Regions from separate parts of the Provencibacterium massiliense genome, predicted to be linked through region 2. Evidence: predicted binding sites of a transcription regulator. Region 2 holds the regulator's gene; the other holds the start of a gene.

Region 1 (11,183 bases), on a different contig from region 2:
TTCTTGTTCATGTTGTTTCCCTCCCAAACTGTTAAAAGCGTTATGTCAAACGGGGATGTCCCGTCTTCCACCTCTGTGGTTATTCGTATATGATTTTCGTGCGCTCAAAGCGCCGAACCGCACAATCAGTTATTATTCGTAAATAATTTTCGTGCGCTCAAAGCGCCGAACCGCACAATCAGTTATTATTCGTAAATAATTTTCGGCGCTTTACGAATCTGGATCTTCCAGGAGTTCCCGGTCCCGATGTTGTAGGCCTTGGCAAACGACCCCTGGTTGATGGCCACCGCGATATTGTCCAGGCTGTTGACGTAAACCAGCGGCTCGCCGACGTAGACGTCCGCGAAGGACTTGGCGTAAACCAGGATATTCTTATAGATATGCCGCGTGTCGTTGGTGATGGTCACCTCGACCCGGCTGCCGTGCCCGAGCCCCAGCGCAAGGAACATCTCGCGCGGGATGTTGGTCCACAGGCTGCCGAAGCGCACGTCCAACACGTCGATGGTGCCGGCGACCAGGTCGCCCTCCCGCCTGGCCTCGACGACCGGCAGCTCGACCACACTGTCGACGGGCACCTCGGGCCCGACCTGCTCAAAGGTGATCACCCCGGAAGCCAGCCGCGCGCCGGTATAGGCGTAGATATCCCGCCCGTGGAAGGTATAGCTCTCGCCGGAATTCGGCAGGCGGTTGACGCTCTCGTCGATCACCCGCGCGGCGACGACCCCGCACATGCGCTTGACATGGGTCAGGGTGCCGTTGTCCGGGGAGACCACATACTGCCCGCTGCTGGTCTCGACCACGATCGAGCGCCGCGTCGAGCCCACGCCGGGGTCCACCACCGAGACGAAGACCGTCCCGGCGGGCCAGTACTGCACCGTCTGGATCAGGCGGTAGCTGGCCTCCCAGATGTCATAGGGGGTAATCTCATGGGTAAGGTTGCTTATCTTGAGATCCTCGCTCACCGAATAGGCGACGCCGTACATGGCGCTGACCGCCCCGTCCGCGAGGCCGAAATCGGTTTGAAACAACAGGGGATGTCCCATGTTATGCTCTCCTTTCCCAAAAGCCGACGGCTTTATGTCTCAAGTTTCGCTTGAGACTATAGGTTTATTATAGTCTTTTCGGATCAGGCTTGTCAACCGAAGCGGACCAACCAGTCCGTCTATCTTTATTATATCAAACCCCCGCGCCATATCCAAGCATTCCACCTGAGTTTTCTGCCAATTTCGATCCTGAAAAGAAAAAACCCGCAGAAGCTCTGCGGGTTTTGTGCTTTTTAAAGCCCCGTCAATCCAGGATGATCGACTTGCCGTCCATCTCGGCCGGCTGCGGCAGTCCGAGGATTTTCAGCATGGTGGGCGCGAGGTCGGCAAGCCTTCCCCCCTCGCGCAGCTTGCACGGGTACCCCGCCACCACCAGCGGAACCTGGTTGGTGGTGTGCGCGGTGAAGGGGGAACCGTCCGGCTCGTACATCTTGTCGGCGTTGCCGTGGTCGGCCGTGATCAGCGCGGCGCCGCCCTTTGCGAGGATGGCGTCCACCACCTTGCCCAGGCACTCGTCCACCGCCTCGACCGCCTTCTCGGCCGCCTCGAACACGCCGGTATGCCCGACCATGTCGCAGTTGGCGAAGTTGAGAACGATGACGTCGTACTTGTCGCTGGCAATCCGGCGGAGCAGCTCGTCGGTCACCTCATAGGCGCTCATCTCGGGCTTGAGGTCGTAGGTGGCCACCTTCGGGGAGGCGATCAGCGCGCGGTCCTCTCCGGGATAGGTCGCCTCGACGCCGCCATTGAAGAAGAAGGTGACGTGGGCGTACTTCTCGGTCTCGGCGATGCGCAGCTGATGGAGGCCCTTCTGGGAGATGTATTCGCCGAAGGTGTTCTTGAGCGACTGGGGCTTAAAGGCGACGTGCACGTTCGGCATGGTCGCGTCGTACTGGGTCATGCAGACAAAATAGAGGTCCAGCGCGCCGTCACGCCGCGCAAATCCGTCGAAGTCCGGATCGACGAAGGTGCGGGTGATCTCGCGCGCACGGTCGGGGCGGAAATTAAAGAACACCACCGAGTCGCCGTTTTTGATCGGCTCCATCCCCTCCACCACGAAGGGGATCACGAACTCGTCGGTCACGCCCTCTTCATAGGACTTCTTGACCGCCTCATACGGGCAGGCGGCATGGCCGCCCTGACCCAGCACCATCGCATCATAGGCCTTCTGCACCCGCTCCCAGCGGTTATCGCGGTCCATGGCGTAGTAGCGGCCCATCACGCTGGCGATCCTGCCGACGCCGAGCTCCTCCATCTTGTCGTGGAGCTCCTTGACATAGTCTGCGCCTGAGGAGGGGGGAACGTCCCGCCCGTCGAGGAAACAGTGCACATAGACCTTATCGAGGCCCTTTTTCTTGGCCATCTCGAGCAGCCCGTAGAGGTGCTTGTTGTGGCTGTGCACCCCGCCGTCCGAGAGCAGGCCCATCAGGTGCAAAGCGCCCCCGTTCTGCTTGCAGTTGTCCATCGCGCCGCAGAGCGCCTCGTTCTCGAAGAAGGTCCCCTCGCTGATCGCCTTGGTGATCCTGGTCAGCTCCTGGTAGACGATCCGCCCGGCGCCGATGTTGGTATGCCCGACCTCGGAGTTGCCCATCTGCCCATCGGGAAGGCCCACGTCCATCCCGGACGCGCCGATCAGGGTGTGCGGACAGGAGGCCATCAGCTTGTCCATGGTGGGGGTGTTGGCCGCGGCAATCGCGTTGCCGTAGCTGTCGGGATTATAGCCGTACCCATCCATGATGATGAGTGCAACAGGTTTTTTCATAGTATGAACCTTGCCTTTCTCAGCGAATTTTACTTGGAGGCCGCCTTGACGATCGCCGCGAAATCGGGCGCCTTTAAGGAGGCGCCGCCGATCAGCCCGCCGTCGACATTCTTCTTCGAGAGCAGCTCGTCGGCGTTGGCCGCGTTCATCGAGCCGCCGTACTGGATGGTGAGCGCGTCGGCCGCCTTCTTATTATAAAGTTTCTCCACCACCGAGCGGATAAATGCGCAGACCTCCTCGGCCTGGTCGGCGGTCGCGGTTTTGCCGGTGCCGATCGCCCAGACCGGCTCATAGGCGATGATGATCCTTTCGAGCTCGGCCTCGCTCACCCCCTGGAGCGCCACCTTGGTCTGCATGGCGCAGATCTCCTCGGTGATCCCCTGCTCGCGCTGCTCGAGCAGCTCGCCCACGCAGAGGATGACCCGAAGGCCCGCATCCAGCGCGGCGCGCACCCGCTGATTGACGGTCACGTCGGTCTCGCCGAAGTACTGGCGGCGCTCGCTGTGGCCGATGATGACGTACTCCACACCCATCTCAGCGAGCATGTCGGCCGAGATCTCGCCGGTGAAGGCGCCCGACTTGGCCCAGTGGCAGTTTTCCGCCCCGACGCCGACGTTCGAGCCCTTGCAGAGCTCGAGCGCGGTCTCCAGGTTGGTGTAGGGCACGCAGACGATCACGCCGCAGCCGGCGTCCTTGACCAGGGGCTTGATTTCCTCGATGAGGGCTTTCGCCTCGGCGCGGTTCTTGTTCATTTTCCAGTTTCCGGCGATGACCGCCTTGCGAAGGGACTTCTCCATAGCGTTTTAACTCCTTTGTCTTCTTATCTTATATTTAATATTTCGGCTGCTTGGGGATACACACGCCCGCCACCCCGACCGGCACGTTGCCGCGAATCAGGAACTTGGCGATCCCGTCCAGGCGCAGCACCGACAGGATGGTGTAGAGCGCCGCCATCGACGGCTCAAAATCGGTGTAGAGCCAGTAGTCGGCCAGCACGCTTGCCACCAGCCAGCAAAGCCCCACCAGCGAATAGGCGAGCCTGAAAATCCAGCCCACCAAAAAGATGTGCCAGAAGATCGGGCGCAGCACGAAGCCCGCCACCGCGATGACCCCCACCGCGATGGTAAGGCTGCATAAAAACTCGGTCTTGCCCTGCGCCTTGCGCGCGCGGTCCCCCATCCTGGCGCACTGGTACTCGTGCAGGAAGGGGACCCAGGCAAACCACGCGCGGCCCAGCCCGGTGTTCTTCGACATCCGGTACAGCCCCAGCGCGCGCAGCACATAGAGCGCCACCCCGGCCAACGAGGCCAGCGCGCCCAGCAGCTCCCAAGTGACGTGGTAGTCGTAATAAAAGGGGTAAAAAAAGTGCATCGTTTCCTCCCGCTCCTCACCAGCCCGACGGGCGGGAGAAGGCTATATTGCGAAAGACGTGGCGTTTCCCCCACGTCTTTCGCTTTCAAATCATTACTTATCGTTCAGGCAGGCGATTCCGGGGAGCTCTTTGCCCTCGAGGAACTCGAGGGACGCGCCGCCGCCGGTCGAGATGTGGGACATCTTATCCGCGAAGCCCAGCTTGGTCACCGCCGCGACCGAGTCGCCGCCGCCGATGATCGAGATGGCGCCGCTGTCCGCGACCGCCTTGGCGATCTCCAGGGTACCCTCGGCAAAGGGTTTAAACTCGAACACGCCCATCGGCCCGTTCCAGATCACGGTGCCGGCGCCCTTGATCGCCTCGCAGAAGAGGGCGATCGACTTCGGGCCGATGTCCATCCCCATCCAGCCGTCCGGGATGTCGTCGGACTCGACCAGCTTGCGCTCGCAGTCCTCCTTGAACTCGTTGCCGACCATGTTGTCCACCGGCAACAGGAACTTGACGCCCTTCTCTTCGGCCTTCTTCATCATCTCGCGGGCCAGCTCCACCTTGTCGTCCTCACAGATCGAGGTGCCGATGGTGTGCCCCTGCGCCTTGAAGAAGGTGTAGGCCATGCCGCCGCCGACAATCAGGGTGTCTACCTTATTAATAAGGTTCTCGATCACGCCGATCTTGTCGGACACCTTCGCGCCGCCCAGGATGGCGACCAGCGGGCGCTTCGGGTCCTCGAGCGCGCCGCCCATGAAGTTGATCTCCTTCTGGATCAGATAGCCGCAGGCGGCGGGCAGGTAATCGGCCACGCCGGCGGTGGAGGCGTGGGCGCGGTGCGCCGCGCCGAACGCGTCGTTGACATAGAGTTCGGCCAAGGAGGCGAGCTCCTTGGCGAACGCCGGGTCGTTCTTCTTCTCTTCCTTATGATACCGCACGTTCTCCAGCAGCATCACGTCGCCGTCCTTTAAAGCCGTAGCCTTCGCCTTGGCGTCCTCGCCGATGACGTCCTTCGACATGGCGACCTCCTTGCCCAGCAGCTCGCTGAGCCTCTTGGCGACCGGAGCCAGGGAAAACTCGGGCTCGAAGCCCTCCTTCGGGCGGCCGAGGTGGGAGCACAGGATCACCCGGGCCCCCTTGTCGATCAGATATTTGATGGTCGGCAGGGCGGCCACAATGCGCTTGTCGTTGGTGATCACGCCGTCCTTGAGCGGGACGTTGAAATCACAGCGCACCAGTACGCGCTTGCCCGATACCGGCAGGTCTTCCACGGATTTTTTGTTCAATGAAGTCATTTTCAAAACACCCTTTCTTTTCTATTGAAACGCCACTTGTTAAACATACTACAATCAAACCTATTGTAAAACAATCGGCTGTATTTTGCAAGGGGAAACCGGGATGGTCACAAACTTTTTACACATTTTTCCCACCCGCCGAAACGGAGAAAAAAAGAAAGCCCCTCCCCCGGAGAAGCCCTTCATAATCCCCTATTCCTTTGCCGGCCTTGTCGCCGGCCGCCCGGCCTGGTAGCCGAGCTTGTAAAACGCCTCGATCTCCCGGTGTACCGTCCCGTTGAGCTCCCGGTACATTTCGGTGAACTCCCGCAGCTCGCCGCTCTCCCAGCCCAGCCCGTGGCGCAGCCGCTCGTAGCTCTCCTGGAGCTGCTCGTAAAGATAGATTGCCTGTGGACGCAGATGCTCATAGCGCAGATAGTGCAGGAAGCCCTCCTTCTGCGGAAGCTGCGACCAGGCGCACAGCCGCCCATAGCGGAAGGCGCGCCCGGGGTCGTATAGCTGCTGCTCCTGTTCGAGCAGCCCCATATAGCGGGTCATCTCGCTCGGGTCGCTCTGCAAGCGCGCGGCAAGGCGCGACTGCAAATAAGCCAGCTCCAGCGGAAGTTTGGTCTGCCGCATGGACGCCGCCTGCTCTTCCAGCAGATGTTCCTGTAGGGTGGCGACCACCCCGTAATCATGTTCGTTCAGCCGCACCGTTCTCATCTCCCTCGAAATTTTTACCCCTGTATAGGGTACCCCTTTTTAAGGTAGATGTCAATATGGATAGCCTTGTGCTATGCTGAAACCACTTTTATTAAAGAAAGGGGGCTCAGGTCAGGTTCGGACGATATTCGACATTTGGGACAACAAAAAAGGAGGAAAACAACATGAGAAGGATGTATCAAGGGCAAGACCACGGAAGAATCTTAGTGAGGATCGACGAGAAAATGGCGGAGCTAAACGTCAGCAAAAGCACATTGTGCAGGTATACCGACAGCAAATACGATGTGATCAATCGTTACTGGCACGGTGCCACGCTGCGCAGGGCCGATCTTGATATTCTCGCAAGGATTTGTTATGTCCTGGAATGCCCGCTGCACGAGCTGATGTACTACGCCGAGCCCGAGCAGGAAGACGAGCAGCCCGACGAGAAAGACGAGCAGCCGGAAGAGGCAGCCGCCCCTTCGGCGCAGGAGTAACGGCGCCGGGGGCAACCGGCAACACTCCATAGGATGAAGAAAAGGAAGAGGGGCGGGACAAGGGTCCCGCCCCTCTTTCTCCCCCTTTCGGGGAAGGCGGGGGTAAGCCCCATATTTGAGGTGTGGCGTTGCCACAAGTATATTATACTGCTTTTCTAATAGAAAAGCAATTGTTTTCAAATATATAATTATTAGTCTTTCTAATGTACAATAATACTTAGAAAGGGGGTATCCGTGTGCCATTCAAGCTAAAAAGTGGAGACGATTCAGAAACAAAGTCTGTTTACATGCCAAAAACTTTGATTAACAAGCTAGATGAGCTGGCTGGCAAACGGAAACTCAGTTTCAGTCAAGTCGTTGTACAGTGTTGCGAATTCGCATTAGAAAGTATGGAAGAAGAAATTGTAGACAACTAATTTGGCGGCCGGAGGCCGCCCTTACCCCTTTCGCGGGAAAGGGCACAATCGTTGTTGCCATCAGTTGCCTGCGCGGGCAAAAAGCCCTGCTCCGGTTTCCCGGAGCGGGGCTTCGCATTTCGCGGCGGGCTAGACATGTATAGTCCGCGCGTGGTCGCGCGAGGGGTGGTCAAGGAGGGGCGTCCCCTCCTTTGTTTGCTTTCTTTCCCCCTTTCTTTTCAAACAAAAGAAAGGGGTCGGGGTGCGGGGCGGACAGCCCCGAAGCAACACCCCCGGGGTGCCGGGGCAAGGATGCATTGATCCTGAAAAACCCGTCATCAGTCCGCGACTGGCGGACAGCTTGGAGCTTCCGCGTTGGGAGAAGATGGCGGCAAAACCGCCATGGGGAAACCCCTTGATAGGGTTTCCCCACGCAAAAACCTCCCACTGGGAGCTTTTTGCTCCCCTTCCTGATCCGAGGAAGGATTCCGTCAAGGCGAGTGCCAGCAAACCCGGCTAAGGTCGCGGGCCCTGCCCGCACCTGCCAAAGGGGCGCCGCCCCCTTGGAACCCTTTTCTTAAATTGAGCAGATGTCAACCAGCTCGATGTCGCCCAGCGAATGGCGCTTCTTGAGCGAGTTGGCCATCGCGTTGGCCGTATCCAGCGAGGTGAAGCACGCAACCGAACGCTCCACCGCCTTGCGGCGCATCTGCACCGAGTGGCGCGCGGGCTTGCGCCCCTTCGCCGAGGTCGAAATCACATAGTCGATCTTCCCCTCGTCGAACAGGGTCATGATGTTCGGCTCGCCTTCCTCGATCTTGCGCACCACCGAGGCGGCCACCATGTGCCGGTTGAGCTCGTGCGCCGTGCCCTCGGTCGCGTAGATGTCAAAGCCCATGCCGTCGAACTTGGCGGCGATCGGGATGACCTCCTGCTTGTCCGTGTCCCGCACCGTGATCAGTACCCCGCCGGTGCGCTTCATGTTGTACCCCGCGGCGGCAAGCCCCTTGTAGAGCGCCTCCTCCAGCGAGTGGGCGATCCCCAGTACCTCGCCGGTGGACTTCATCTCGGGGCCCAGGTGGGTGTCCAGGTCGTGCAGCTTCTCAAAGCTGAAGACCGGCACCTTGACCGCGACGTATTCGGCCTCCTTGTAAAGCCCCTTGCCGTAGCCCTGCTCCAGCAGGGATTGCCCCAGCATGATCCGGGTGGCGATGTCCACCATCGGCACGCCGGTCACCTTGCTGATATAGGGCACGGTGCGGCTCGAGCGGGGGTTGACCTCGATGACGTAGACCTCGTCCTGGTAGACGACGTACTGCACGTTGACCAGGCCCCGAACGTTCAGCGCGAGCGCCAGCTTCCCGGTGTAGTCGATGATGGTCTGCCGGGTTTTTTCGCTGAGGTTCTGCGCCGGGTAGACCGAGATCGAGTCGCCCGAGTGCACGCCCGCGCGCTCAATGTGCTCCATGATCCCGGGGATCAGGAAATCCTTGCCGTCGCAGATGGCGTCCACCTCGACCTCGGTGCCCATCAGGTATTTGTCAATCAGCACCGGGTTTTCCAGCGAGTTGTGCGCGGTGATGACCGCCATGTACTCGACGATGTCCTTGTCGTTGTGGGCGATGATCATGTTCTGTCCGCCCAGCACGTACGACGGGCGCATGAGCACCGGGTATCCGAGGTCCTGCGCAGCGGTCAGCGCCTCCCCTTCGGTGAAGACGGTGTGCCCGGCGGGGCGGGGGATGCCGCAGGCGGCGAGCAGCTCGTCGAACCGCTCGCGGTCCTCGGCGGCGTCAATGCTGTCGTATCCGGTGCCGATGATGTTGACGCCCTTCTGGTCCAGGTACTTGGCCAGCTTGATGGCGGTCTGCCCGCCGAACTGGACCACCACGCCGTCCGGGCGCTCGACCTCGAGGATCGAGTCCACGTCCTCGGGGGTCAGCGGGTCGAAGTAGAGCCGGTCGGCGGTATCGAAGTCGGTCGAGACGGTCTCGGGGTTGTTGTTGATGATGACCGCCTCGCACCCCTGCTCCTTGAGCGCCCAGACGCAGTGCACCGAGCAGTAGTCGAACTCGATCCCCTGCCCGATCCGGATCGGGCCCGAGCCGAAGACCAGGATTTTCTTTTTCCCGGTTTTGTGGTTTTCGATGAACTCGGCCGCCTCGTTCTGCTCATCGAAGGTGGAGTAGAAGTAAGGGGTCTGGGCCTTGAATTCGGCCGCGCAGGTGTCCACCATCTTGTAGACGGCGCGGCGCGGATGCGCGACCTTCTGCGAGCTTAAGCGCTCGATGGTGCTGTCGAGGAAGCCCAAGCGCTTGGCGTCGAGGTAGAGCGCGTCGGTGAGCGGCTCGCTTTGCAGCGCCTTTTCCATGTCGCTGAGGTTTTTGAGCTTTCCTAAGAAGAGGCGGTCGATCTTGGTGATGTCGAAGATGGTGTCGAAGCTGATCCCGCGTCCCAGCGCCTCATAGACCACGAAAATCCGCTCATCGTCGCACTCGTGCAGCTGCTGCACGATCTCGTCGTCGCTCTTTTCCCGGAGCTTCTTCAGCTTCAGGGTATCCAGCCCCAGCTCGATCGAGCGCACCGCCTTCATGATGGCCTGCTCGAAGCTGGAGCCTATACTCATCACCTCGCCGGTGGCCTTCATCTGGGTGCCCAGGCGGCGCTTGGCGTAGACGAACTTGTCGAACGGCCACTTCGGGAACTTAAGCACCACGTAGTCGATCGCCGGCTCGAAGCAGGCGTAGGTGGTGCCGGTCACGGCGTTGACGATCTCGTCGAGGGTGTAGCCGATGGCGATCTTGGCCGCGACCTTGGCGATCGGGTAGCCGGTCGCCTTGGAGGCCAGGGCCGACGAGCGCGAGACGCGGGGATTGACCTCGATGACCGCGTATTCCATCGAATCGGGGTGCAGCGCGAACTGGCAGTTGCACCCGCCCTCCACATCGAGCTCCTCCACAATCTCCAGCGCCGCGGTGCGCAGCATGCCAAATTCCCTGGGCGAGAGCGAGAGGGCCGGGGCGACCACGATGCTGTCGCCGGTGTGCACCCCGACCGGGTCGATGTTCTCCATCGAGCAGACGGTGATCGCGTTGCCCTTGCGGTCGCGGATGACCTCGAACTCGATCTCCTTCCAGCCCGAGATGCACTTTTCCACCAGCACCTGGGTGATCGGCGAGAGGCGCAGGCCGTTTAGGGCGATTTCGTGCAGCTCGTCTACATTTTCGGCGATCCCGCCGCCGCTGCCGCCCATGGTGAACGCCGGGCGGATGATCACCGGGTAGCCGATCTCTTCGGCGAAGGCGAGCGCATCCTCCACGGTGTTGACCACCTTGGAGGGGATGCACGGCTGGCCGATCTTTTCCATGGTGTCCTTGAAGATCTGCCGGTCCTCCGCCTTGTCGATGGTTTCGGGCTTGGAGCCGAGCAGCTTCATCCCGTGCTTGGCGAGGAAGCCCTCCTTGGCCAGCTGCATCGAGAGGGTCAGCCCGGTCTGCCCGCCGAGGTTTGAGAGCACGCTGTCCGGTTTCTCGATCTCGATGATCCGTTTGATCACCTCGAGGTTGAGCGGCTCGATGTAGATTTTGTCCGCCATCGCCTTGTCGGTCATGATGGTGGCGGGGTTGGAGTTGCAGAGCACCACCTGCAGCCCTTCGCTTTTCAGCGCCCGGCAGGCCTGGGTGCCCGCATAGTCGAATTCGGCCGCCTGGCCGATCACGATCGGCCCCGAGCCGATCACCAGCACTTTTTTGATATCGTCCCTGAGCGGCATACTATTTCTCCTCCTTCTTCACCATCGTCCTATATGCGCGGAAGATATCCCCGGTGTTCATATGCCCCCGCTCATAGGCCGGGATGAACGCCACCGACATCGCGTTGGGATAGCGCACCCCTTCGCAGCTCCCGTCGCTGAGGTTGCGGTGGGATACCTCCCCCGCCCCCACGCTCTCCAGGATCAGGCCGTGGTTTTGGGAGGTGATCACCGTGCGCCCGCTGCGCAGGTCGGTCACCGGGATGTTCGCCCCGCGGTGGCCGTGGGTCAATACGCCCACCTTGCCGCCGAGCGCCGCCCCCAGCAGGACATGCCCGAGCCCCACCGCCAGGATGGGGAGCCCCAGCTTGTAGATTTCTTCCAGCTGCTTTGCGTACG
Region 2 (11,183 bases):
CGAGAGCTGCGTCATCGTGGGGCGGTGCGCGGATTACATCCTGCGCGACTACCCGAACGTGCTGCGCCTGTACGTGCACGCGCCGTTCGATTACTGCGTGAAAAAGACGATGGAGGTACACCCCAACTTCGACGAGGAGGAGGCCAAGCGCTTTATCCGCAAGACCGACAAGCGCCGCGGGGACTATTACCGCTATTTCACCGGCAACAGCTGGCGGGACGCGGACAACTACGACCTGTGCCTCAATTCCAGCGACCTGGGGTGGGACAAGTGCGTGGCGCTGACCAAGGCCTATCTCGAAATCAAGCTGGGGATTTCTCTTTAATTGTCATCCGAGGCCGCCGCGCGGCAGTGTCGGGGCGGCCGGTGGCCGAGGATTTCCTCGGCTGTACACCGGGAGTTTCGTTTGTGGGGCTGTCCGCCTCACGCCCCGAGTAACCTTTTCGACGTAGAAGAAGATTAAGCCCTTTTCAAAGAAAAGGGCTCTGAAAAGACGAAAAAGAGGGGGAAGTATCCCCCTCTTTTTATGTTCCCCCTCACGCACTGCTCAAAGCTGACTGCGCCGCCGGACACAGCAGAACGCGAAGCCAAGCAGCTGCAAACCGGGTTGCAGCTCGGCCCGCAAAAGAAATGCCAACCACACCAGGTGAATCATCTTTGAGGCGGCACATATTCAAGAACGTCCTGGACTTTGCAGCTTAGCGTATGGCATATCCGGGCCAGCACCACCAAATCCACGCGCTGCAACTCGCCCTTGCAATAGGTGTTTAGCTGCGTGCGCTGCATTTCAGAAAAGTGGGACACCTTGTTTTTGCTTAGGCCGCTTTCCCGGATGACCTTTTCCAGTTTTATTTTTATATATCCATATTCCCTGTCCTGCAAGACTCCCACCTCCCCTTATGTAGATTAATAGTACCCTATTTTTTTAAGCAAGGGCTCTTTTGCACTAAGACTGCACTAACAAAATTTACTTTTATAGAGCGCCTGCGCGGGAAAGGGCACCATCGTTGTAGTGATCAGTTGCCTGCGCGGGCAAAAAGCCGCCCCCGACATACGTCGGGGGCGGCTTCGCATTTCGCGGCGTGCGAAAACGTGTATAGTCCGCGCGTGGTCGCGCGTGGGGTGGTCAAGGAGGGGTACCCCCTCCTTTGTTTGCTTTCTTTCCCCCTTTCTTTTCAAACAAAAGAAAGGGGTCGTCGTACGGGGGCGAAACCCCGCTAAATCCTACACTCCAGCTGGCAGTCGCAAGGCTCCTTTTCAGCCAGCCTCTGATTGACCTCCCCGGCGGGAACGCAGCCCATCGCCCGGTAAAAGGCCATGCTCTCCACTGCCGAGTGGGCCGAAATATAGAGATACTGCCCGCCCATCTCCCGCGCGCGATCGGCACAGCGCAAAAAGAGCCTGCGCCCGATACCCCTGCCGCGGTAAGGATAAGAGGTGTAGAGCTCGGCGAGGATGCGGTACTGCCCCCGGCTGCCCGCAGGCGCCCCCTCCAGCAGCGCGAAGCCGGCCACCGTCTCCCCGTCGTAGGCGGCGTAGAGCGCGCCGCCAGCTTGCAGCGTGGGCAGGAGCGTGTTTTTCACCAGTTCGTCCTTCTCCTCCCCGCTCCAGTGCTCGGTGAAGGGGCAATCCACAATTCTCTGCTCCCCGCCGACGGTGCGCCAGACCCTGGTGACCTGCTGGTAGCGCTCGAAACTTTGCAGCAGGCCCGGTACGCAGTCGCGCACGCCGAGGGAGCGGATCACAATTTCTCCCATGCTGTCTCCTTTAAAAAAGGCGGGCCGCAGCCCGCCTGTGGTCATTCCAATATCTCGCTGATCTCGTAGCACAGCGTCATCAGGCTGTCACCCAGGTGGACGTTCTCCACCGCGATGTCCTGATAATCCATCGCCAGATCATAGTGCGAGAAGTTCCAAAAGCCCTTGATCCCGTAGTTCACCAGCCGGTCGGCCAGCTCGGGCGCTTCCTCGCGCGGGATGCACAGGATCGCCACCTGCGGCGAGAAGGTCTTGCAGAAATTCTCCAGCCGGTTCACGTCCGAGATCACCAGATGGCGCACCGGCATGCCGATGAGCTCCTTTTGCTTGTCAAAAATCCCGATCAGGTTGAAGCCCTTGGTCTCGAAGGACATGTGCTTGGCGATCGCCAGGCCCAGATTGCCCGCCCCGATGAGGATCACCTTGTATCCCTTATGTAGCCCCAGAATGTTGCCGATCTCCCCGAGCAGGGCGTCCACGTTGTAGCCGTACCCCTGCTGGCCGAACCCGCCGAAGCAGTTGAGGTCCTGCCGGATCTGCGAGGCGGTCAGGTTCATCAGCTGGGAGAGCTCGCGGGAAGAGATGCGGTGCACGTCCTTTTTCTGCAGGTCCTCCAAAAAGCGGTAGTACCGCGGCAGCCGCCGGATCACCGATGGGGAGACCCCTTCATATCGTGCCACTATTTCACCTTCCAACCCTTCATTTTCCCATATTGCGACCATCCGTCGAAAGAACCAATCGAGGGCAGACGGTCCTGTCTGCCCCCGCGGTGTCAATTCTAGAGCTTTGTGATCGTCTCCATCACATAGTCGCCGAAGTCCTCGCAGGTCGCGCCGGTGTCCCGCCCGGTGACGCTCAGGCGTTTCTCCTCATACATGCAGATATCCAGCGCCCGCTCGAGCTTGTCGGCCTGCTGCTGATACCCGATGTGGGAGAGCAGCAGCACCGCCGCACGCAGCATCGAACAGGGGTCGGCATACTGGGCGCGGCCCTCGCTGACCATGCGCGGCGCGCTGCCGTGGATCGCCTCGAACATGGCGTAGCGCTTGCCGATGTTGGCGCTGCCCGCGGTGCCCACCCCGCCCTGGAACTCGGCGGCCTCGTCGGTGATGATGTCCCCGTAGAGGTTGGGGAGCACAAACACCCTAAAATCGCGCCGGCGCTTCTGGTCGATCAGCTTGGCAGTCAGGATGTCGATATACCAGTCGTCGGTGGTGATGTGCGGATACTGCTTGCCGATCTCCTGGCAGAGCTTCAAAAACTTGCCGTCGGTCGTCTTGACGACGTTGGCCTTGGTCACGATCGAGACGCGGTCCTTTTTGTTTTTATCCGCGAACTCATAGGCGAGCTTGGCGATCCGCTCGGTGCCCTCGGTGGTGGTGACCACGAAGTCGATCGCCAAATCCTCGTCCACGTTCACCCCGCAAGAGCCCACCGCGTAGGCGCCCTCGGTGTTCTCCCTAAAAAAGGTCCAATCGATCCCCTCGCTGGGCACCTTGACCGGGCGCATGTTGCAGAACAGGTCGAGCTCCTTGCGCATGGCGACGTTGGCGCTCTCGATGTTCGGCCAGGGGTCCCCGGCGCGCGGGGTGGTGGTGGGGCCCTTGAGGATGACGTGGCAGGCCTTGAGCTCCTGCAGCACGTCGTCCGGGATGGCCTTATGCTGCGCCGCGCGGTTCTCGATGGTCAGCCCGTCGATCGAACGGAACTCCACCTTGCCGCGCCCCACCTCGTCCGCGAGCAGGTACTCGAGCACCCTTCTCGCTTCGCCGGTGATGACCGGGCCGATCCCGTCACCCCCGCACACCCCGATGATGATGGGGTCGAGCGTTTTATAGTCAATGAAATCCTTCTGCGCCTTCATCCGCTCGACCCGGGCGAGCTGGTCTTTTACCAGCTGCTCGAAACGGGCGGTGGCGCCGCTGAGCTTATCTTCCACAGTAAACCTCCTGGGGGTCTTCTCAAAATCAACACATGGCCTTCCTTCAATGGTTTTATTTTAGTATAATCGGGAACGATTGTCAATTATATGACAATAAGTTTTATACTGCATTGCAAGTTCCATTATGCGACAGCCTGTGCGGAAAAAATACAGGCCAGTAATGATTTCTTCACAAAGATACGTTATAATAATGATGGAACGCTGTTACCGCAGCGCAACGATACAGATTGGGGAGAATGCCATGACGGCCAATCGCAAAGAGGCGACGCCCAAAACCGTGGTGCTGGTGACAAACCAATTCCAGTGCGAGCGGATCATCCACGCGGGGCAGACCGTGGCGGATATTACCAAGACCGAGCTGTGCGTCTTCAGCGTACAGAGTGGGCGCTACCCGCAGAATCCATTGGCGCTCGAGCATCTTTACAAGGTCTCCAAAAGCCATGACGCCACCATGAACATCGTCTACGGGGACGACCCCGTCAAGCTGATCATCAGCTTTATCAAGCATAACAAGACCCAGAACGTCCTCACCGGCCTGCCGCAGGGGGAGGATTCCATCCTCTGCGACGTGTGGCGCAAGTTCACCCATGTGCGCTTCTTCACGGTGGACGGCGAGGGGAATACCGCCGAGGTGACCCGCGCGCAGATTCCGGCGCGGCGCAAGGCAAAGCCCGCCTCCATCTGATGTGGGCCAATCAAAGGAAGTGAAATGATATGCGCATCAATATTCGTTCCATCAGCTTTCACAGCGCGAACGGCGAGGACAACATCAGCGCCGTCGCCTACTTCCCCGAGGGGGAGGAGATCCGTGGGATCGTGCTTGTCAGCCACGGGATGCTCGAGCACATCGGACGTTACCACGAGTTTATGCTCTATCTCGCGCAGCAGGGCCTTGCGGTCTTCGGACAGGACCATCTCGGCCACGGCAAGAGCGCCGGCAGTCCCGAGCGGCTGGGCTACTTTGCGCACGAGAACGGCTACCAGTGCCTGATCAGGGATTTGCGGCATCTCTGCCACATCGCGGCGGGGATGTTCCCCGAGCGCAAAATCTTCCTGCTGGGGCATTCGATGGGCTCGCTGATCGCGCGGCTCTACTGTGTAAAATACCCGGACACCCTGGCGGGGGTGATCCTGATGGGCACCGCCGGGCCGAACCCGATGACCGGCTTCGGGATCCTGCTCGCACAGCGGTATCTGCGTAAGGAAGGCGAATTCTGCCGCCCCGAACGGCTGCACGAGCTGGTCATCGGCAACATGAACCGGCGTTTCACCCCCACGCGCACCGCCAGCGACTGGCTCAGCCGGGACGAGGCGGCGGTGGACCGCTATCTTGCCGACCCTGTAAGCGGGCAGCGCTTCACCGCCTCGGCCTATCTCGATCTCTTCACCATGATGGAGGTTGCAAATTCCCCGCGCTGGGCCAGAGATTATCCCAAGGGGCTTGCCACCCTGCTGCTCTCGGGCGACTGCGACCCGGTGGGGAACTTCGGGCGCGGGGTGCTGCAGGTCTATAACCGGCTGCAGAGCGCCGGGGTCGAGGACCTGGAAATGCAGCTTTATGAGGGCGCGCGGCACGAGCTGCTCAATGAACTCAACCGCGAAGAGGTCTATGGGGACATCCTGGACTGGATCGAGAACGAGATTTAATCGGGTCGGCCGGGCCCCCGCTCGCATACGAGCGGGGGCTTTTTGTGTGAAAAAGGAACCGTCCGGGGGCAATCGTCATAGGGTTGGCTCCCAGTGATAAGAACAATATTATTTCACTAATTTTCAAAATAAATCATTTTGATTCATATTCTTTTCATATTTATGACTATAATAGAAACTAGGGCAGAATAGAAATGTTACCCCAGTGAGGAGGAATCACAGATGAACACCCAAAAGCTTACCCAGAAATCGATGGAAGCGATTGGCGCGGCACAGAACATTGCCATAGAAAACCAAAACCAGCAGATCGAGCAGGAGCATATCGCCCAGGCGCTGCTGGAGCAGGAGGGCGGGCTGATCCCGCAGCTGCTCAAAAAAATCGGGATCGACCCCCAGATGATGACGAGCTCGGTCGCACAGCTTGTGCGAAAGCTGCCGGCGGTGAGCGGCTCGGGGCGGGAGAGCGGGAAAATCTACGTCTCCCAGGACACCGACCGGGCGCTGACCGAGGCCGAGCGGATCGCAGAGCGAATGAAGGACGAATACGTCTCGGTCGAGCATCTCTTCCTGGGGCTCCTGGAGCGCCCCAGCCGTTCGATGCGCAAGCTGTTCGAGAGCTTCGATCTGCAAAAGAACAAGTTCCTGGATGCCCTGCAGACGGTGCGGGGCAATGCCCGGGTCACCAGCGACAACCCGGAGGACACCTACGACGTGCTCAAAAAATATGGCCAGGACCTGACCGAGCTGGCGCGCCAGCAAAAGCTCGACCCGGTGATCGGGCGGGATGGCGAGATCCGCAACGTGATCCGCATCCTCAGCCGCAAAACCAAGAATAACCCCTGCCTGATCGGCGAGCCGGGCGTCGGCAAGACGGCCATCGCCGAAGGGCTGGCGCTGCGGATCGTGCGCGGAGACGTGCCGGAAAACCTGCGCGAGCGCACCCTCTTCTCGCTGGACATGGGGGCGCTCATCGCGGGGGCCAAATTCCGCGGCGAATTCGAGGAGCGCCTCAAGGCGGTGCTCACCGAGGTCAAGAAGAGCGAGGGGAAGATCATCCTCTTCATCGACGAGCTGCACACCATTGTAGGCGCCGGCAAGACCGAGGGCTCGATGGACGCTGGCAACCTCTTAAAGCCCATGCTCGCGCGCGGCGAGCTGCACTGTATCGGCGCCACCACCCTAAACGAGTACCGCCAGTACATCGAGAAGGATGCCGCCCTCGAGCGGCGCTTCCAGCCGGTGCTGGTGGACGAGCCGACGGTGGAGGACACCATCTCGATCCTGCGCGGACTCAAGGAGCGCTACGAGGTCTACCACGGCGTCAAAATCCAGGACAACGCCCTGATCGCCGCGGCGGTCCTCTCCCACCGGTACATCTCGGACCGCTTCCTGCCCGACAAGGCCATCGACCTGGTGGACGAGGCCTGCGCGATGATCCGCACCGAAATGGATTCCATGCCCACCGAGCTGGACGACATCTCCCGGCAGATCATGCAGCATGAGATCGAGGAGGCCGCGCTCAAAAAGGAGAGCGACAAGCTCTCGCAGGAGCATCTGCGGGAAATCCAGAAGGAGCTCGCCGAGATGCGCGCCACCTTCGGCGAAATGAAGGCGCGCTGGGAGAACGAGAAGCAGGCCATCGGCAAGGTGCAGCACCTGCGCGAGGAGATCGAGCAGGTCAACGCCCAGATCGAAAAGGCCGAGCGGGAATATGACCTCAACAAGGCCGCCGAGCTCAAATACGGCCGGCTGCCGGCGCTCCAAAAGGAGCTGGAGGCCGAGGAAACCATCGCCGAGCAGGAGCGCACGAGCAGCGACAATCTGCTGCGCGACAAGGTGACCGAGGAGGAGATCGCGCGGATCGTCGGGCGCTGGACCGGCATCCCGATGGCCCGGCTGATGGAGGGCGAACGAGAAAAGCTCTTAAACCTCGAACCGATCCTCCATCAGCGGGTGATCGGCCAGGACGAAGCGGTCACCAAGGTGTCGGAAGCCATCCTGCGCTCCCGCGCGGGGATCCAGGACCCGGGACGGCCGATCGGCTCGTTCCTCTTCCTGGGACCGACGGGCGTCGGGAAAACCGAGCTTGCCAAGGCGCTGGCCGAATGCCTCTTCGACGACGAGCACAACATCGTGCGGATCGACATGAGCGAATACATGGAGAAATATTCGGTCTCCCGCCTGATCGGGGCGCCTCCCGGCTATGTGGGCTATGAGGAGGGCGGCCAGCTCACCGAGGCGGTTCGCCGCAAGCCCTACTCTGTGGTGCTCTTCGACGAGATCGAGAAGGCCCATCCCGACGTGTTCAACGTCCTGCTCCAGGTGCTGGACGACGGGCGGATCACCGACTCGCAGGGGCGCACGGTGGACTTCAAGAACACCATCATCATCCTGACCTCCAACCTCGGCTCGAACTACATTCTCGACGGGATCACCGAGGGCGGCGAGATCAGCGAGGAGAGCAAGGAGCAGGTAAACGCCCTGCTGCGCCAGTCCTTCCGGCCCGAGTTTTTAAACCGGCTGGACGAGATCGTCTTCTACAAGCCCCTGCAGAAGGATGAGATCATGAAGATCGTCGACCTGCTGCTGCAGGACCTCGGACGGCGGATGGAGGAGCGGCAGCTGAGCTTCACCGTCACCGACGACGCCAAGCGCTTCATCGTGGACAGCGGCTTCGACCCGGTCTACGGCGCGCGGCCGCTAAAGCGCTTTATCCAGCACAAGGTGGAAACCCTGATCGCCAAGGAGATTATCGGGAAAGACTTGGCGCCGGGCACCGCGATGGAAATCTATCTCGAGAACGGGGCCCTTGCCATCCGGGAAAAATAAGATTACAATGGTGGGGAGCTTTCGTTCCCCACCATTTCTTTGTCATGAAGGAGGGAGACCATGAAACGTTTCCTATCCGGGCTGCTTGCCGTATCCTTCCTGCTTTCGGGCTGCGCCCGCACAACACAGGGCGACCCACAGGACGAGACCGCGGGCGCGCCGGTACGCGATCTTCTGCTGGCGCAGGGGGATACCGTCCTTGGCGACGGCAGGAGCGCGACCGTGCGCCTCGTCCTGCGTGAGGGGGTCTTCCTCACCGGCGATCAGGTGGCCCTGGGCGGGGGCCTGGGCGAGGAAAACTACCAGGGCGTCTGCGAGGTGCAGGTCCTGGCGGACGGGGAGGCGCTTTCCTCCCTTGCGCTGGAGGGCGACGGCCGGGAGGAGCTGCTTTTCAGCGACGTCGGCCTTCCCTTCGCGCTGCGCTTTGCAGACTATAACGGCGACGGGAACCCGGACTTCACCATCGGCCAGTGGGCCGGCAGCACGGCGGACTGCTACACTCTTTTTACCATCGCGCCCGACGGGACGATCACTCCGCAAAGCGGGCCCTACGCGATCTTTGCCAGCGATGGCAAGGGGGACAATGAATATTGCGCCGTCTTTGTGCAAGAGGAAAACGGCTTCACCACCCAAGTCTACAACAACGCGACCGGGGAGTACGAGCAGGTCCCCTACGTGTGGGACGCGGCGCGGAACACTTATCTTGAAGATCAGGGAGGCAAAACGGATGACTAGACCGGAGCAGGCGGAAAAACTTTTCAGGGAGGGCTACAACTGCGCGCAGGCGGCATTCCTCCCCTTTGCCGAGGAATGCGGGCTCAGCCGGGAGACGGCCGCGGCGCTCGCCTCCTCCTTCGGCGGCGGCATGGGCCGGCTGCGGGAGGTCTGCGGCGCGGTGAGCGGTATTTTCCTGGCCGCCGGGCTGCTGTGCGGCTACAGCGACCCGAAGGACCCCGTCGCCAAAAAGGCGCACTACGAGCTGATCCAGCGGCTGGCCGCGCGCTACCGGGAGGAGAACGGTTCGATCGTCTGCCGCGAGCTGCTCGGGCTCCCGGCCGGGCCGGACTCCCCCACCCCCGAGGCGCGCACCGGGACGTACTACAAAAAGCGCCCCTGCCCCGAGCTGGTGCGCCGCGCGGCTGAAATACTGGAGGAAGAGCTTTTCCCAAAAGGCAACTAGCCGGGGACGCCGCATAGCGTCCCCGGCCCCGTAAAAAAACCAGGGCGCATGCAAAAGCATGCGCCCTGGCCGCTATAACCCTGTTTGCCGGGGAGATTAATACTCCACCTTGAACATGTATCTTCTGGTCTTGAGCGGGTGGTTGCGGATGACGGACAGCTCGTAGGAGTAAACCGCCAAGATCTCGGTGAGCATGAAGGGGGTGAACACCTCGCGGAAAATCCCCTTGACGCTGGGCATCTGATCGGCATACTCGGCGGTGTCGACATGGATGATCTTCTTGGTGTAGCGCTTGGCAAAGCTCAGCACGCGGTCGGACAGCGGACGGGTCGCGTCCTCGCCCTGCAGCACGATGATCGGGCTTTCCTCGGTGAGCATCTCGAACGCGCCGTGGAAGAACTCGCCGGCATGCACCGGATGCGCATAGATCCACTGCATTTCCTCGAGGATGCAGTTGCCGTATGTATAGCACTCGCCGTAGCCCGCGCCGGAACCGGTGACGAAGAAGAACTTCTCGTCCTTATAGGTCTTGGCGAACTCCTTGGCTTTATCCTCGGCGGCCAGCTTGGCATCGTACATCTCGTCCGCGATCTTCGAGAGGATGTCCTGCATCTCCTCGTACTGGTCGAAGTCGCCGTGCAGGCGGAGCATGTAGAAGATGATCTGATACATGATGATCAGCTTGGAACCGCAGGAGAAGGAGTAATCAGCGGTCTGGGCCAGAGGAGATTCGAGGTTGCCGGTGAAAGCGATGATGTGCGCGCCGGTCTCTTTGGCGTACTGGGCGGCGGCAACGGTCTCGGGGGTGGTGCCGGTGTAGGAAGAGGTGATGAACATGGACTCGCTGCAGAACTGTCTGGGCTTCATGTGCACAAACTCGTTGGAGTTGAACTCATAAACCGGCAGCTCGGAGTACTTCTCGATGAAGTATCTCATCGGGGACATGACGGCCAGGCTTCCGCCGCAGCCGACGAGAAATACGTTCTTGCAGCCCTTCTTGTAGATCTCGGCAACTGCCTTCTCAACGGCCTCTCTCTGCGCTACGCCTTCGTTAATGCTTTTTGTGTACTCTTCTCTGGTTTTTTCCATTTGTGATTCCTCCCGTTTTCTCAAGATTTAGAACCCACGGTCATTGTATAATGTTCTATATTGTTCTGTCAAGCGAATTCTGATAAATTCTTTGAAAAGCCTGTTTTTCGGCAGTTTGACGAAAAACAAGCTTTTCTTTTGGCGAATTATCAGCAATGTCCGTTTAGGTCCTATCCTCAATCCGGTTCGTGGATCCGCTTCCTCACCCGCCAGACCGCGGGGTTAAAGAGGAAGATCACCGGGAAGAACTCCAGCCGCCCGAGCAGCATGTCCAGCGTCAGCACCGCCTTGCTCAGGTTGGAAAAGCTGGAGAAATTCCCCAGCGGGCCCACCAAGTCCAGCCCGGGGCCGATGTTGTTGAGACAGGACAGCACCGCCGTCAGGTTGGTGACCATGCTCTTGTTGTCCAATGAAACGATCAAAAAGGAGGCGGCGACCGTGATGAAATAGGCGGTCATGAAGAGGGAGACGCCCTTGACGATCCGGTTGTCCAGCTGCTTGCCGTTCATCCTGAGGATCTTGACCTGCCTGGGATGGAGCATGCGGCTGATCTCCTTTTTGACCGATTTGAGCGCGATCACCAGCCGCGCCGTCTTCATCCCGCCCCCCGTCGAGCCCGCGCAGGCGCCCGCGACCATCAGCAGCACCAACAGGCTGCGGGAGAATTCGGGCCACATGTCGAAGTTGGTGGTGGTGAAGCCGGTGGTGGTCATGATCGAGACCGTCTGGAACGCGGCCT

The links. The regulator Rex, encoded in region 2, represses fermentation and respiration genes when NADH is low (regulators of the CRP and FNR family bind a similar motif). The targets are predictions, from matches to a motif close to ATTGTTAANNNNTTAACAAT.
Region 1: the regulator Rex is predicted to act here: its motif matches at 5,496-5,515, upstream of B5477_RS03850 (phosphoglycerate kinase).

Annotation. Positions count from the first base shown of each region.
Region 1 covers NZ_FWCH01000011.1:21,616-32,798, reverse strand. Annotated here, with positions in the region: gene B5477_RS03875 (ECF-type riboflavin transporter substrate-binding protein) at 1-11, opposite strand, end outside; gene B5477_RS03870 (SAM hydrolase/SAM-dependent halogenase family protein) at 186-1,043, opposite strand; gene gpmI (2,3-bisphosphoglycerate-independent phosphoglycerate mutase) at 1,288-2,805, opposite strand; gene tpiA (triose-phosphate isomerase) at 2,835-3,602, opposite strand; gene B5477_RS03855 (hypothetical protein) at 3,637-4,176, opposite strand; gene B5477_RS03850 (phosphoglycerate kinase) at 4,270-5,460, opposite strand; gene B5477_RS03845 (hypothetical protein) at 5,653-6,153, opposite strand; gene B5477_RS03840 (helix-turn-helix domain-containing protein) at 6,327-6,638, shown strand; gene carB (carbamoyl-phosphate synthase large subunit) at 7,611-10,805, opposite strand; gene B5477_RS03825 (carbamoyl phosphate synthase small subunit) at 10,807-11,183, opposite strand, start outside.
Region 2 covers NZ_FWCH01000012.1:1,557,713-1,568,895, forward strand. Annotated here, with positions in the region: gene B5477_RS12530 (cytidylate kinase-like family protein) at 1-325, shown strand, start outside; gene B5477_RS12535 (helix-turn-helix domain-containing protein) at 652-882, opposite strand; gene B5477_RS12540 (GNAT family N-acetyltransferase) at 1,218-1,757, opposite strand; gene B5477_RS12545 (redox-sensing transcriptional repressor Rex) at 1,799-2,437, opposite strand; gene B5477_RS12550 (isocitrate/isopropylmalate family dehydrogenase) at 2,536-3,696, opposite strand; gene B5477_RS12555 (hypothetical protein) at 3,941-4,384, shown strand; gene B5477_RS12560 (alpha/beta fold hydrolase) at 4,414-5,346, shown strand; gene clpB (ATP-dependent chaperone ClpB) at 5,569-8,175, shown strand; gene B5477_RS12570 (hypothetical protein) at 8,236-8,910, shown strand; gene B5477_RS12575 (C-GCAxxG-C-C family protein) at 8,903-9,355, shown strand; gene B5477_RS12580 (SIS domain-containing protein) at 9,452-10,444, opposite strand; gene B5477_RS12585 (TrkH family potassium uptake protein) at 10,621-11,183, opposite strand, start outside.